2 regions of the Sporomusa intestinalis genome follow, and region 2 is predicted to be linked to the other one. Evidence: riboswitches for the same ligand, from Rfam matches in the RefSeq annotation. Region 2 holds a riboswitch; the other holds the start of a gene.

What was found. A riboswitch is a leader RNA that binds a small molecule or an ion and turns the genes downstream of it on or off. The one in region 2 is predicted to bind FMN.
Region 1: another riboswitch for FMN. It lies ahead of ribD (bifunctional diaminohydroxyphosphoribosylaminopyrimidine deaminase/5-amino-6-(5-phosphoribosylamino)uracil reductase RibD); the one in region 2 lies ahead of ribB (3,4-dihydroxy-2-butanone-4-phosphate synthase).

Annotation. Positions count from the first base shown of each region.
Region 1 covers NZ_AP042390.1:2,597,688-2,605,065, reverse strand. The annotation lists gene pknB (Stk1 family PASTA domain-containing Ser/Thr kinase) at 1-1,120, shown strand, start outside; gene rsgA (ribosome small subunit-dependent GTPase A) at 1,133-2,008, shown strand; gene rpe (ribulose-phosphate 3-epimerase) at 2,009-2,668, shown strand; FMN riboswitch at 2,710-2,842, shown strand; gene ribD (bifunctional diaminohydroxyphosphoribosylaminopyrimidine deaminase/5-amino-6-(5-phosphoribosylamino)uracil reductase RibD) at 2,940-4,079, shown strand; gene ACZ481_RS12195 (riboflavin synthase) at 4,042-4,695, shown strand; gene ACZ481_RS12190 (bifunctional 3,4-dihydroxy-2-butanone-4-phosphate synthase/GTP cyclohydrolase II) at 4,738-5,952, shown strand; gene ribH (6,7-dimethyl-8-ribityllumazine synthase) at 5,952-6,422, shown strand; gene yfcE (phosphodiesterase) at 6,453-7,010, shown strand; gene hslO (Hsp33 family molecular chaperone HslO) at 7,025-7,378, shown strand, end outside.
Region 2 covers NZ_AP042390.1:5,515,845-5,523,222, reverse strand. The annotation lists gene ACZ481_RS25615 (efflux RND transporter periplasmic adaptor subunit) at 1-298, shown strand, start outside; gene ACZ481_RS25610 (efflux RND transporter permease subunit) at 291-3,356, shown strand; FMN riboswitch at 3,418-3,561, shown strand; gene ribB (3,4-dihydroxy-2-butanone-4-phosphate synthase) at 3,646-4,302, shown strand; gene ACZ481_RS25600 (efflux RND transporter permease subunit) at 4,358-7,378, opposite strand, start outside.

The DNA of each region.
Region 1 (7,378 bases), 2.6 Mb from region 2:
TAATGATATTGGCGAAATGACTGCCGATTTTAAATTAACCCAGCATTATCTCAGGGATGACAGCACCCGCCGCTTATCGCACAATGATTTCCCTACCCAGGTCCTGCCGCCGGTAACACCGCCCTCAAACCCAGGCAACCCTAACAACCCGGTTCAGTCACCAGGCCTCACGCCTGACAGGCCGGCAACCAAAAACAGCAGGCCCTGGATCTGGGGAAGCCTGATTTTTCTGCTGCTGGTTTCGGCCCTTGCCGCCTTTCTAGGCTTCGGCAAATTCTGGAGCCTTAGTGAGGTGATTGTACCGGACGTTGTCGGCAAGCAGGTAGATACGGCCCGCAATATCTTAATCAGTAATAACCTGCGCGTTACCGTGTCCGATGCTTTCGATGATAAAGTCCCGGCCGGGTATGTTATTTCCCAGCAACCGGAAGCGGGAGCAACGGTCAAAGAGCAGCGGACCATTACCGTTATCGTCAGCAAGGGCGGCGAGGTGACTGTAGTGCCCGATTTGCGCGGCCTCAACCGTCGCGATGCGGAGCTGCAGATTAAAAATTCCGGGTTGAAGGTAGGCCGGATTGACGAACAATTCGCAGAGGATAGCCCGCAGGATACGGTTATCAGCCAGAATCCCCGGCCGCCGGCGCAAATAACCAAAGGTACGGCGATTGATATTGTTGTAAGTAAGGGGGCCGGACCGAAAAAAGTCATACTGCCTGATTTCCAAGGCTCCCTCTTGAGTACTGTTGCCTCGCAGCTGGAAAGCCTGAAGCTAAAACAGGGACAAGTAACGGAAATCCTCAATGACAAATACCCGCCGGGAACCATTGTCGGCCAGAATCCACTCCCGGCTACGGAAGTGGCAGAGGGTACAGCAATTGACTTTTCCGTAGCTAAAGGCGTACCGGGAGCTGTCAAAAGAGCCATGGTGCAAATAACAGTGCCTGACGGCTCAAACCGGCAGCCACTGCAAATTGTGGTGACAGACGCCAATGGCCGCCGTGTCGTGTATGAAGGCACGCATAAAGCCGGGGAGCGGGTGGAAAAAACGGTAGAAGGTATTGGCCAGGTACGGGTGCAAGTATATATAAACGAAAAATTATTGCAGGAACAAACAATATAGGAGGCTCATCATGTGCTGAAAGGTATTGTGGTAAAAGCCTATAACAGTTACTACTATGTACAGGCCGGCAGTAGAATCGTCACCTGCAGTCTCCGTGGCCGGTTTAAAAAGGAGCGCTTTTCCCTCCTGGTGGGCGATGAGGTGACCTATACCATAACCGGCCCGGACAAAGGCGTCATTGAAGAGATCCTGCCCCGTCGCAGCATGCTGAAGCGGCCAATGGTAGCCAATGTGGACCAGGTTGTTTTAACCTTTGCCGCTGTCAATCCGAATATCAATACAACGCTAGTGGATAAGTTTCTGGTTATTGCCGAATTTTCTGAGCTGGAAATAATCCTCTGCATTAACAAGATCGATTTATCGAATACGGAATCTATCGCCGAATTAGCCGGGCTGTATGAACAGATCGGGTATAAGGTGCTTACCGTTTCCGCCCGGCAGGGCATAGGGATCGATGTATTACGCTCGCTGCTTTTTGATAAAATCAGCGTATTTGCCGGCCCCTCCGGTGCCGGCAAATCAACTATTCTAAATGCCGTTCAGCCCGGACTGGAGCTCATGACAGGAGACGTCAGCCACAAAATCGGCCGGGGCAAGCATACCACACGGTTTGCCGAGCTTATGCCGGTGAGCGGCGGCGGTTTTGTCGTTGATACTCCGGGATTCAGTTTCACCGAGTTTAACGATATAGAGGAAGCGCATCTGATGGACTATTTCCCTGATATAGCCAGGCTGGCGCCAACCTGCAAATTCAGTTCCTGCCTGCATCACCGGGAGCCCCAGTGTGCCGTTAAACAGGCCGTCGCCAACGGACTCATACGTCAGGAAAGGTATCAGTCCTATATTGAGATATTAACTGAAATCAGAGAAAGCAGGAAGGACTACTAGATGACTACGCCGATTAAAGTTGCCCCTTCTATTTTATCTGCCGATTTTTCACACTTAGCGGCGGAAATACTTAAAATTGAACAGGCCGGAGCCGACTGGGTACACATCGATGTTATGGACGGCCACTTTGTCCCTAACCTAACCTTTGGCGCGCCGGTTGTCGCGGCCATCCGTCCTGTCACCAAACTACCTTTTGACGTTCATTTAATGGTCAGCAACCCCCAGGACTTTGTTGATCCTTTTGTAAAAGCCGGCGCCGATATCATTACGGTTCATGCGGAGACCGCCCCGCACCTGCACCGCCTGATTCAAACCATTAAAGAGCGGGGAAAGAAAGCCGGCGTATCTTTAAATCCCGCAACACCGCTCTCAGTAGTGGAAGAAGTGCTTGGCGACATTGATATGGTCCTGATCATGAGCGTCAATCCGGGCTTTGGCGGTCAGCAGTTCATACCGGCTGCAGTTGACAAGATTGCCCGTCTGCGGGCGATGCTTACTGCCCGCAGACTCACTGTTGATATTGAGGTAGACGGGGGCATTAATGCGGTTACGGCCCGTAAGGTTACGGCTGCCGGCGCCAATATCCTGGTTGCCGGTTCCGCCGTATACGGCGCCCCGGACATAGCGGCAGCAATTAAGGCCATCCGGGGTCTTGATTAATTTGGCGCTTAATGGTAACATAGGTAGTAGCTAATTTTATATTCAGCCTTTGGGGCAAGGTGAAAAAGAGAGATCTTTTGATTCCTGACCGGCGGTACAGCCCGCGAGCCGTTATACGGCTGATCTGGTGCAATTCCAGAGCCGACAGTATAGTCTGGATGGTAAAAGGCGTATATGCTGCCATAATGGCAGTTACTGAATTTTCCCTTTAACTGTTGATAGCCCCAAAGCTAATCAACAGTTTTTATTTTACCTGTACTGGGGGACTTTTATGGATGAGTATTACATGCAGCAGGCACTGACAATCGCTCAGTACGCTCAGGGCCGGACCAGCCCTAATCCAATGGTAGGCGCTGTTATCGTCAAAGACGGCCGCATTGTCGGCCAGGGGTGGCACCGGCAGGCAGGCACGCCCCATGCTGAGATTCATGCTTTGATCCAGGCAGGCGACCTGGCGAGAGGGGCCACCGTCTATGTGACGCTCGAGCCATGCTCTCATCACGGCCGGACCGGGCCCTGCGCCGATGCCCTGATTCAAGCCGGTGTCAGTAAAGTTGTTGCCGCCATGACTGATCCCAATCCGCTGGTTGCCGGTAATGGCTTTAACCGCCTCCGGGCAGCCGGCATCCAAGTTGTGGAAGGTGTTCTGTCAGCAGAAGCAGCCCGCCTCAACGAAGTGTTTATTAAATGGATGGTTACCGGCGGCATGCCCTGGGGGGTTCTCAAAACAGCCATGTCTCTTGACGGCAAAATTGCTGCTTATACCGGTGACTCTAAGTGGATAACCGGCGCAGCGGCAAGAGCGTATGTCCATCAACTCCGCGATACGTATGCAGGTATTCTGGTAGGTATCGGTACGGTGCTTGCCGATAATCCGGAATTAACTACCCGCTTGCCCGCGGCTGGCCGCAATCCGGTGAGGATTATTGTTGACAGTATGGCCCGTACGCCGCTGACTGCGAAGGTAGTAACCGACGGCCAGGCGCAAACCATTATCGCTGTCAGCCGCGAGGCCCCGGCTGACAGGGTTGCCGCTCTCGGCAGCCAAGGCGTTGAGGTACTAACGCTTGACCAGACACCGGCAGGCATCAACCTGCGCCAGCTGTTTAAAATATTGGGAGAACGCCGCATTACCAGTATATTGGTGGAAGGTGGCGCCACGATCAATGCGTCAGTGCTTGCAGCCGGTTTAATCGATAAAGTCCACTGCTTCATTGCTCCGAAAATAATTGGCGGCCACACCGCGCCAACCCCGGTAGGAGGCACAGGCTTTCCGGCTGTAGACCAGGCGCTTGGACTGGAGGACCTGAAAACGGAAGCCTTAGGCACCGACATTTTACTTACCGGCTATATAACCGGACGGGAGGGACACAATGTTTACCGGACTTGTGGAAGAACTCGGCCAAGTTAAACAAATCGCGAGAGGCGCCAAATCTGTGCGTCTGACCGTAAGTGGCCGCAAAGTACTGACAGATGTTAAGCTTGGCGACAGCATTGCCGTTAACGGCACCTGCCTCACCGTTGTCGACTATGGCCGTGACTGGTTTACTGCCGATGTCATGCCGGAAACAGTTGACCGGACAGCCCTGGCTGAACTCCAGACCGGCGACACGGTCAACCTGGAGCGCACGCTCCGGGTTGGCGATCGCCTCGGCGGGCATATCGTCAGCGGTCACATTGACGGTGTCGGTCTGATTCTGACCAAGGAACAAAATGACAATGCCGTTATTGTCAGAATTAGTGCCGGCCCCGAAGTTATGCGCTATGTTATTAACAAAGGCTCCGTTGCCATTGACGGCACAAGCCTTACTGTCGTCGACTCCGGCCCGGACTGGTTTACCGTTTCCCTGATTCCCCATACGGCGGCCCTGACTACCGTAGGGCTAAAACCAGCAGGCAAGCAAGTAAATTTAGAAGCAGACATCATCGGCAAATATGTTGAAAAACTGCTTGGTCTAAAACCGGACAGCAAGCCGGCTGACAGGATAACGCTCGGCTTTCTTGAACAGCACGGCTTTGCCCGCTGAGCAATACACGGCCAGGTAATGAAACGGAGGAAGTTGGTTATTATGAAATTCAATACGATTGAAGAAGCGATTGAAGATATAAAAAATGGTAAAATCGTAGTCGTTATTGACGATGAGGACCGGGAAAACGAAGGTGACCTTGTGATAGCGGCCGAAAAAGTAACCCCTGAAGCCATCAATTTTATGGCTACCCACGCCCGCGGCTTGATTTGCATGCCAATTATCGGCAACAGGCTTGATGAACTCGGCATTGGGGCTATGGTCGCTGAGAATACGGACAATCATTGTACGGCTTTTACAGTCTCCATTGACGCCAAATCAGTGACAACCGGCATATCGGCCCAGGAAAGGGCAGCCACTGTACAGGCAGTGCTTGATCGTAAAACAAGGAGCAGTGACCTGAGACGCCCCGGGCATATCTTCCCGCTCAGATACTGTGAGGGCGGTGTGCTGCGCCGTACAGGACATACGGAAGCGGCTGTGGATTTGGCCGTATTGGCCGGCCTGTATCCGGCCGGCGTAATCTGCGAAGTAATGAATGAAGATGGCACAATGTCCCGGACGCCGGAATTAATGGAGTTTGTAAAAAAACATGAACTGAAACTCATAACCATAGCCGACCTGATCAAATACCGGAAACAACATGAACGGTTTGTTACCAGAGCGGCCGAAACCAACCTGCCGACCAAATATGGTGATTTCCGCCTCATTGCCTATGAAAGTCAACTGGATAATCAGTGCCATATTGCCCTGGTAAAGGGGGATATTACCAATAAGCAAAATGTATTGGTGCGGGTCCATTCCGAATGCCTGACAGGTGATGTTCTCGGATCTCTGCGCTGCGACTGCGGCGATCAGCTGGCTCATGCCCTAAAACGCATCGAACAGGAAGGCAGCGGCGTATTGCTCTATATGCGGCAGGAAGGCAGGGGCATTGGCCTGGCGAATAAAATCCGCGCCTACGCCTTGCAGGATAAGGGCAAAGACACAGTCGAAGCCAATGAACTTTTAGGCTTTGCCCCTGACCTCAGGGATTATGGCATTGGCGCCCAGATATTAGCCGACCTTGGTTTGACCAGTATCAGGCTGCTTACCAACAACCCCCGCAAACGGATCGGGCTTGAGGGCTACGGACTGACAATTACGGAACGGGTGCCGCTGGAAATATTGGCGAACAAATTTAACAACCGGTATTTATCTGCCAAAAAATCCAAACTGGGACATTTACTCAAACAATATGAGGAGGCACAAAAATAATGGAGAATAGTAAAATTCATGAAGGAAATCTGGTTGCGGATGGATTAAAATTCGGCATCATTGTCGCCCGGTTTAATGAATTTATTACCAGCAAACTGCTGGGTGGCGCCCTGGATGCCCTCAAGCGCCACGGTGCTGCCGGCGAGAACGTGGAAATTGCCTGGGTCCCCGGTGCCTATGAGATTCCGCTTGTAGCGCAGAAGCTGGCAATGAGCAAAAAATATGATGCGGTCATCTGCCTGGGCACGGTAATCAGGGGCAGCACCAGCCATTACGACTATGTTTGCGCCGAGGTATCCAAAGGGGTGGCTCAGGTTGGCTTGCATAGCGGGGTCCCGACCATCTTCGGCGTGCTCACTACCGACACCATTGAACAAGCGATCGAGCGGGCCGGCACCAAAGCGGGGAACAAAGGTTTTGATGCCGCCGTGTCGGCCATCGAGATGGCAAATCTGCTCAAAGGACTATAGCGCATAACTCTGCCTTGCTGGAGGTTGACCATGAAAATTGGCATAATCAGTGATACCCATGGCTGCCTGGAAACCTGGCAGCGTGTATTCAGCCGCTATTTCCAGGATGCCGATTTGATTATCCATGCCGGTGATGTACTTTACCATGGACCGCGCAATCCGATTCCGGCTGAGTATAATCCCCAACAACTGGCTGAAGTTCTTAACAGCTGCCCCGTACCTATTATTACTGCCTGCGGGAACTGTGACGCCGAGGTTGACGGCATGGTGCTCAAACTCCCCATTCAGTCACCGTACGCCTATCTTATGCTGAATGGCTTGAGAATCACTGTAACCCATGGGCATAATCTGACCGAAGCTGCCCGGCAGGAGCTGGCGGCGCGCTTGAAAGCCGATATTTTCATTACCGGCCATACGCATATCGCCAGTCTGGAACACCATAACGGTGTCTTTTACCTGAACCCCGGCTCACCGGGAATGACAAAACATCCTGACGGTTACAGCACCATTGCCTGGATAAAGGGCAGTAAGATTGAAATACTAGATATAACAACAGGCCAGCCGCTTATTGCCAAGGAGCTGGCCTAGTGCCGGAGGTACCTATGCATGACCATTTAATCCGGGCCACAGCACCGGGAATCCGCGCTTTTGCCGCAGTTACCACCAGCCTGGTGGAAGAAGCGCGGCGGCGTCATGATTGTTTCCCGGTGGCCACAGCAGCCCTGGGCCGGACAATGACGGGTGCGCTGCTGCTGGCCGCCAATTTAAAGACAGCCGAAAGCCTGACGATTAGAATTGCCGGTGATGGCCCGCTTGGCGAAATAGTGGCAGATGCTGCTCCTGACGGGTCGGTTCGCGGCTATGTCCGCAACCCCGTTGTGGACCTGCCGCTACACAACGGTAAGCTGGCTGTCGGCCGGGCAGTGGGCAGCGGTCATATTCATATCACCCGGTTT
Region 2 (7,378 bases):
CAGGATTAGTTTGCCCAGCCCGCCTGACGGCATCAATCTGGGGATGACCGCCAATGTAACGGTGGTCGGCCCCACTGGCCAGCAGGCCGTTTATATTCCCCTTGCGGCAGTCTATCAAACTGGTGATACACCCCATGTGTGGATTATAAAAGACGGCATAGTCAGCTTGCGCCCCATAAAGGCCGGCGCCTTCGGTGACGGCAGGATTCAAGTGCTGGACGGGCTTCAGGACGGGGATCTAATTGTTACCGCCGGCGTCCAGAAGCTGCGGGAAGGTCAAAAGGTGCGCTATGAGTAAGCTGAATCTGACAGAATGGTCTCTTAAGCACAAGCAGCTTGTGTACTTCTTTGTTTTTTTGGTTTTTGTGGCCGGCATTTTTTCCTACCAGAAACTAGGACGGATGGAAGACCCCGACTTTGTCATCCGCCAGATGGTTGTGTCGGTTGCCTGGCCAGGGGCCAATGCCCGCGAGGTGGAGGAGCAGGTAACCGACAAAATTGAGAAAAAGCTGCAGGATACCCCCGGCCTGGATTATTTAAAAAGCTATTCGCGTCCGGGGCAGGCCGTAATCTATGTGATATTAAAAGATTCGGTTAAAGAAGCGGATGTGCGGCCCACCTGGCTGGAAGTGCGCAATATGGTCAATGATATCAAAGGCACACTGCCGCAGGGGGTAGTGGGACCTGCCTTCAATGACCGGTTTGATGACGTATTCGGCAGTATTTATGCCCTTACCGCGGCAGAATACAGTTACGAGGATATGCGGGAAGAGGCCGAGCTGATCCGCAGGACACTCCTGGGGGTAAACAGTGTTAAAAAGGTTGAACTCATCGGCGTGCAGCCGGAAAAAATTTATATTGAAATGGAAAGCAGCAAGCTGGCCGGGCTGGGAATAGACCCCAGTCTGATTATTGCGGCCGTAAAAGCGCAAAGTGCGATGGCAGCCTCGGGGATGGTGGAGACGGCCTCGGACAATATATACCTGCGGGTGTCAGGGCTGTTTGAAAATATTGACGGCCTGCGCAACCTGCCGATTCGTGTTAATGAGCGGACCTTTCGCCTTGGCGATATTGCCAGGATTGAGCGTAGTTACGCCGAACCCATGGAACCGAAAATGTATGTCAACGGACAACCGGCAATCGGTATTGCCCTTTCCATGGACAGTGGGGGGAACATCCTTACCCTGGGGACCGAGCTGGAGAAGACTATAGCGGTAATAAAAAAGGATTTGCCGCTCGGCATGGAAATCAGCCAGGTATCCAATCAACCCCAAGTGGTCAAAGAATCCATCAATGAATTTATCAAATCTTTGGGGGAAGCTGTCGTCATTGTACTGGCAGTCAGCTTTCTCAGCCTTGGGGTCCGGTCAGGCGTCGTGGTTGCCTTATGTATCCCTCTGGTTATTGCCGGGATCTTTGTGGGTATGGAGATCCAGGGGATAGATTTGCACAAGGTATCGCTGGGGGCCTTAATCATGGCTCTGGGCTTATTAGTGGATGATGCCATCATCGCTATTGAGATGATGACCGTAAAGCTGGAGCAGGGGTGGGGGCGCTTTGAGGCGGCTTGCTACGCCTATACCGCTACTGCTTTTCCGATGCTCACAGGCACCCTTATCACTTGTGCCGGCTTTATACCCATCGGTTTTTCGCAGGGGGCGGCGGCCGAATTTACCAGCAGTTTATTCCCGGTTATCACCATTGCCCTGGTAATTTCCTGGGTTGTATCTGTTATGGTAACGCCGCTGCTGGGGTATAAGCTGATCAAACCCAAACATACCGCCGGGCCGGGCCGTGATATATACGATACAAGGTTTTACCGGCTGTTCCGGCAGACCCTTGTTTGGTGCCTGAAGCACAAGCAGCTGGTGCTTGTCATAACGGCGGTTTGTTTTGCTGGCTCGATCTTTTTATTACAGTTTGTCAAACAGGAGTTTTTCCCGCCTTCAGTCCGGCCGGAGCTAATTGTGGAGATGACGTTGCCGGAAGGAGCCTCGCTGGCCGCAACCGGGCAGGAAGCCCAAAAACTGGCTGACAGCCTCGCCGGTGACCCGGACATTGAGAGTTACAGCTATTATGTCGGCAAAGGCGCACCCCGCTTTATTCTTACTATAGAGCCCAAGCTGCCCACGAACAACTATGCCCAGTTTATTATTGTTGCCAAAAACCTCCAGGCCCGTGAGGCGCTGCAGATGAAAATTGATAAGTTGTTTGACGAAAACTTTGCTAATGTGCGGGGCCATGTTAAGCTGATTCAAACCGGTCCTCCCTCAGAATACCCGGTTATGCTGCGGGTTAGCGGCTATGACCACGAGCAAGTCCGGGCAATTGCAAAACAGGTCAGTGAGACGATGGCTGCGAATCCCAACCTTACAAAGATTAACTTTGACTGGAATGAAAAAAGCAAAGTTATGCATTTAGCGGTTGACCAGGACAAGGCCAGAACGCTTGGTCTCAATAGCCAGGGGTTGGCTCAGGATTTACAGAGCCAGCTGTCCGGCGCCGCCATTGCCGAGTATTATGAGCAGGATAAGACGGTTGGCATTGTGTTCCGTTTAGATGCGCAGAACCGCAAGGATTTAGGCAGTATCAAAGACCTGCCGGTACACATCGGCAACGGCAAATTTGTGCCTTTAGAGCAAATTGCCCAAATAAGCTACGCTGCGGAAGAAGGGGTAATCTGGCGTCATAACCTGAAGCCGACGATTACGGTGCAAGCAGAGGTAAGCCCCGGTGTAACCGGTAATGATGCCACCAAGGAAGTGTATGAAAGTCTAAAATCAGTCCGCGCCGGCCTGCCTGCCGGCTATAGTATTGAGATTGGCGGTTCGTTTGAAAAAAGCCAGACCTCGATTGACTTCTTGCTGAAAACGGTGCCGATTATGATTGTGGCTATTGTTATCCTGCTTATGCTGCAATTGCAGAATATATCTTTGATGATCCTGACTCTTCTGACCGCTCCGCTTGGCATCATCGGGGTCAGCCTGACCATGCTGCTAACAGGCCGGCCGATGGGTTTTGTGGCTGAACTCGGGATTTTAGCCCTTAGCGGGATGATTATCCGGAACTCGGTCATTCTGATTGATCAGATTGAACAGCATATCAAAGCCGGCGAGGCGCCGTGGGAGGCCATCATCAACTCCGCCGTACTGAGACTCCGCCCCATTATGCTTACGGCGGCGGCGGCAATCCTTGGCATGCTGCCCCTGGTTCCCAGCACGTTCTGGGGGCCGATGGCGGTGGCCATCAGCGGCGGCTTGCTGGGCGCAACCGTGATGACCCTGCTTGTTCTGCCGACCATGTATGCCGTGTGGTTTAAGGTAAAGCCGGAAGTAAAAGCAAACCAGGCTGATTAAGACGCTTGCCGGCATTTTTCCGGGCTTGACAATCCCGGTGAAAGTAGTATTCTATAGTCAGACTTATTCTCAGGGCGGGGTGCAAGTCCCCACCGGCGGTATCCCAGGCAACTGGGGAGCCCGCGAGCGCTCCTGCTTGCAGGAGGTCAGCAGATCTGGTGAGAAGCCAGAGCCGACGGTATAGTCCGGATGAAAGAGGATGAGACAGTTAGCTGGTTACTGACAGCAGTGCTAGCTGTCCCCAACGCCCTGATTCGGGTGAGTCGACTAAATATAGGAGGCGACTACTTTGAATCAGCAGTTATTAGCCCGGTTTGGCAATTCTGGTGCCCGGGTGGAACAGGCACTTAAGTCATTGCGCGCAGGGCAGGGTATTCTGGTTACTGATGATGAACAGCGGGAAAACGAGGGCGATATATTTTTTGCTGCGGAGTCATTGACTCCGCAGCAGATGGCAATGCTTATCCGCGACGGCAGCGGGATTGTCTGCCTGTGCCTGCCGGCAGAAAAGGCGGAAGAATTGGCTCTGCCGCTGATGGTGGAGAATAATACCAGCCACTTTCAAACGGCGTTTACTATATCCATTGAGGCTGCAAGCGGCGTTACTACAGGGGTTTCTGCGGCCGACCGGGTTACGACAGTGCAGGCGGCGATCGCCGAACAGGCCTGTCCGGATCATCTGCGGCGCCCTGGGCACGTATTTCCATTAAGAGCGCGCCCCGGCGGTGTCCTGGAACGCCCAGGCCATACGGAGGCTAATGTTGACCTCATGCGGCTGGCCGGCCTGAAGCCATATGGTGTCTTATGTGAACTTACCAATCCGGATGGGACGATGGCCCGCCTGCCGGAAATAGTAGCGTTTGCCGAAAAGAATAACATGCCGGTAGTCACTGTGGCAGATATTGTCCAGTACCGGCAGGCCTTGGCCTCTAAAGAGCAAAGATAAAGAAAAAGATCCGTAGACAGTTTTCCTGTCTACGGATCTTTGCTAATTCATCATACTAGACGCTGCGTTTTTGTCTAAAATTCTTGTATTTAGCAGTCCCGTATTCAATCACAACAAATAATACAGGAACCAGGAAGATTCCCAGGCCGGTGGCCATGATCATGCCACCCACGACCGTTGTTCCCAGGGCCGTGCGGGCGGCGGCACCGGCGCCTGTTGACAGGGCCAGCGGAATGCAGCCCAGGATAAAGGCGAACGAGGTCATTAGAATTGGCCGCAGTCTGAGTTTGGAAGCCTCTATGGCCGCTTGCACAGGCTCCATGCCCTTGTCGGTTCTGACTTTGGCGTATTCTACGATCAGAATTGCATTTTTGGCCGCCAGGCCGATCAGCATGACCAGGCCGATCTGCATGTAGACGCTGTTTTCCAGGCCGCGGGCATATTGGAACAGCACGGAACCTAAAATGCCTGTGGGCACTGACAGCAATACGGCAAAGGGGATATTCCAGCTTTCATACAACGCTGCCAGGCACAAGAACACGAAGAGCAGCGCAAAGCCGAAAATAACAGGTGTTTGACCGCTGGACAGCTTTTCCTCCCGGCTTAAATCAGCCCATTCATAGGTGAAGGTTGAGGGTAACACCTCAGCCGCCACCTCCTCCAGGGCCTGCATGGCCTGGCCGGAGCTGTAACCGGCTGCTGTGGTGGCGTTAATCTGCATTGCCGGGTAACCGTTAAAGCGTTTGATCAGGGTCTGACCGCTGGTGGCAACCGGGGTGACCAGTGTATTGAGCGGGACCATCGTACCGGCAGAGCTGCGCACATAGAAGAAGCGGGTCGCGTCCACATCGGCGCGGAATTCGGGCTCAGCCTGCAACATAACCTTGTAGGTCCGGCCAAAACGGTTAAAGTCATTGACCTGAACACCACCCAGGAAGGTCTGGAGGGTGGTGAAAATATCCTGGACGGGAACTCCCAGGGCTTTGGCCTTTTCCCGGTCTACATCATACCGGTAAGAGGGGGTATCGGCGCGGAAGCTTGATTGAGCCATGCCCAGCTCGGGCCGTTTTCTGGCGGCGGCAATAAATTGCTGGGATACATTGTTTATCTCCTCCAGCGTAGAGCCGCCCCGGTCCTGGATCATAAAGGTGAGGCCGCCGACGGCGCCGATTCCCGGCAAGGCAGGCGGATTAAAGGCAAAAACGGTGGCTTCCGGTATTGCGCTTACTTTGCCCATGGCCTGACCCAGAATTGCATTAAGCTGGGTATGGGGTTCAGTTCGCTCCGACCAGGGCTCCAGGCCGGCAATAACCATGGCGCCGTTCGACTTCTGGCCGCCGGCGAGAATATCAAAGCCGGCTACCTCCATGGTATTCTCCACGCCTGGCAGCGAACGGTAAATTTCGCCGACCTGCGTGGCAATGGCCCGGGTGCGGTTCATGTTGGCGGCTTCAGGCAGGCTGACGACCGATAGCATGAAGCCCTGGTCTTCGTTGGGAACGAAGGTCGAAGGAATTACTCGCAGCATACCGACACACAGAATGACGATAACTGCCAGCCCTACACCCCATAAGCCGGCCCGGCGGATGGAATGGCGGACACCGTTGGAATATTTCTCGGTAATGTGGTCAAACCACAGGTTAAACCGATCAAAGAATTTGCCCATAACGCCGGTGCGCTTCTCGCCGGTGTGCGGCTGCAGCAGCAGGCTGCATAACGCCGGGGTCAGCGACAGGGCCACAATCGCCGACAGCGCCATGGATACCGCAATTGTCAGCGCAAACTGCTTATACAAAACACCGGTGGTGCCGCCGAAAAAGGCAACCGGAATAAAAACAGAGGCGAGCACGAAGGCGATAGCGACAACCGGGCCGGAAACCTCCTGCATAGCCCGGACAGTAGCCTCTTTCGGGCTGAGGCCGGATTTACGCATATGGTGCTCAACTGCCTCGACCACAATAATGGCATCATCCACCACCAGGCCAATGGCAAGCACCATGGCAAACAGGGTCAGCGTGTTGATAGAGAACCCCAGGAATACAAAAGCGCCGAAGGTTCCGATCAGGGAAACCGGCACGGCCAGCATGGGGATTAACGTGGCCCGCCAGTTTTGCAGGAACAGATAAACGATGACAAGGACCAGGGCCAGGGCTTCCAGGAAGGTATGGAAAACCTTTTCTAACGACTCCCTGATATACTTGGTATTATCGGTAAGGATGCGGTACTCCACCCCCGGTGGAAACCGTTTGGCGGCATCCTCAATAACCTGCCGCACCCCGGCGATTGTCTCCAGGGCATTGGCTTCTGTTGTCAGCTGCACAGCAAAAACAACCGAATCGCTCCCGTTGAAGCTGCTTTTAAAGGTATTATCCTTGGCACTTAACTCCACTGTGGCGACATCGCCCAGATAAATGGCCGAGCCGTCGCTTTGCGAGCGGATGATTACCTTTTTAAAGTCTTCTTCCGTGACAAGGCGGCCCTGAATACTGGCCGTATACTGGAACTCCTGCTGGGCCATCGACGGCAGCTGGCCGATAGTACCGGCAGGGGCCTGTACATTTTGCTCTTTAATGGCACTGGCAACATCGGCGGCCGTGACCCCCAGCTGGGCCAGTTTATCGGGTTTGAGCCAGATACGCATACCGAAGTCGGCGCCATATTCACCGACATCGCCGACCCCTTGGACCCGGCGAATATCGTCAATAATGTTAATGCTGCCGTAGTTTTTGAGAAATACACTGTCATAGGTGTTGTCAGGGGAGATAAGACTAAAATACAGAGCCGTGTCGGGGGAAACCTTACGGGTGGTTACGCCCATAAGCTGTACATCCTGCGGCAGGCCGGCATTAGCCTGGGCCACACGGTTCTGGGTGTACATTGTCACCATATCCGGGTTTTGCCCCAGCTCAAATTTAACATTGAGGGAATAGCGGCCGGAATCGGCACTGGTTGAGCTCATCGCCACCGCGCCCTCCACGCCGTTTACCTGCTGTTCGATGACCTGGGCGACGGTTTTTTCCACTACATCGGCATTGGCGCCGGTATATACGGTGCTGATGCTGACCTGAGGCGGCGT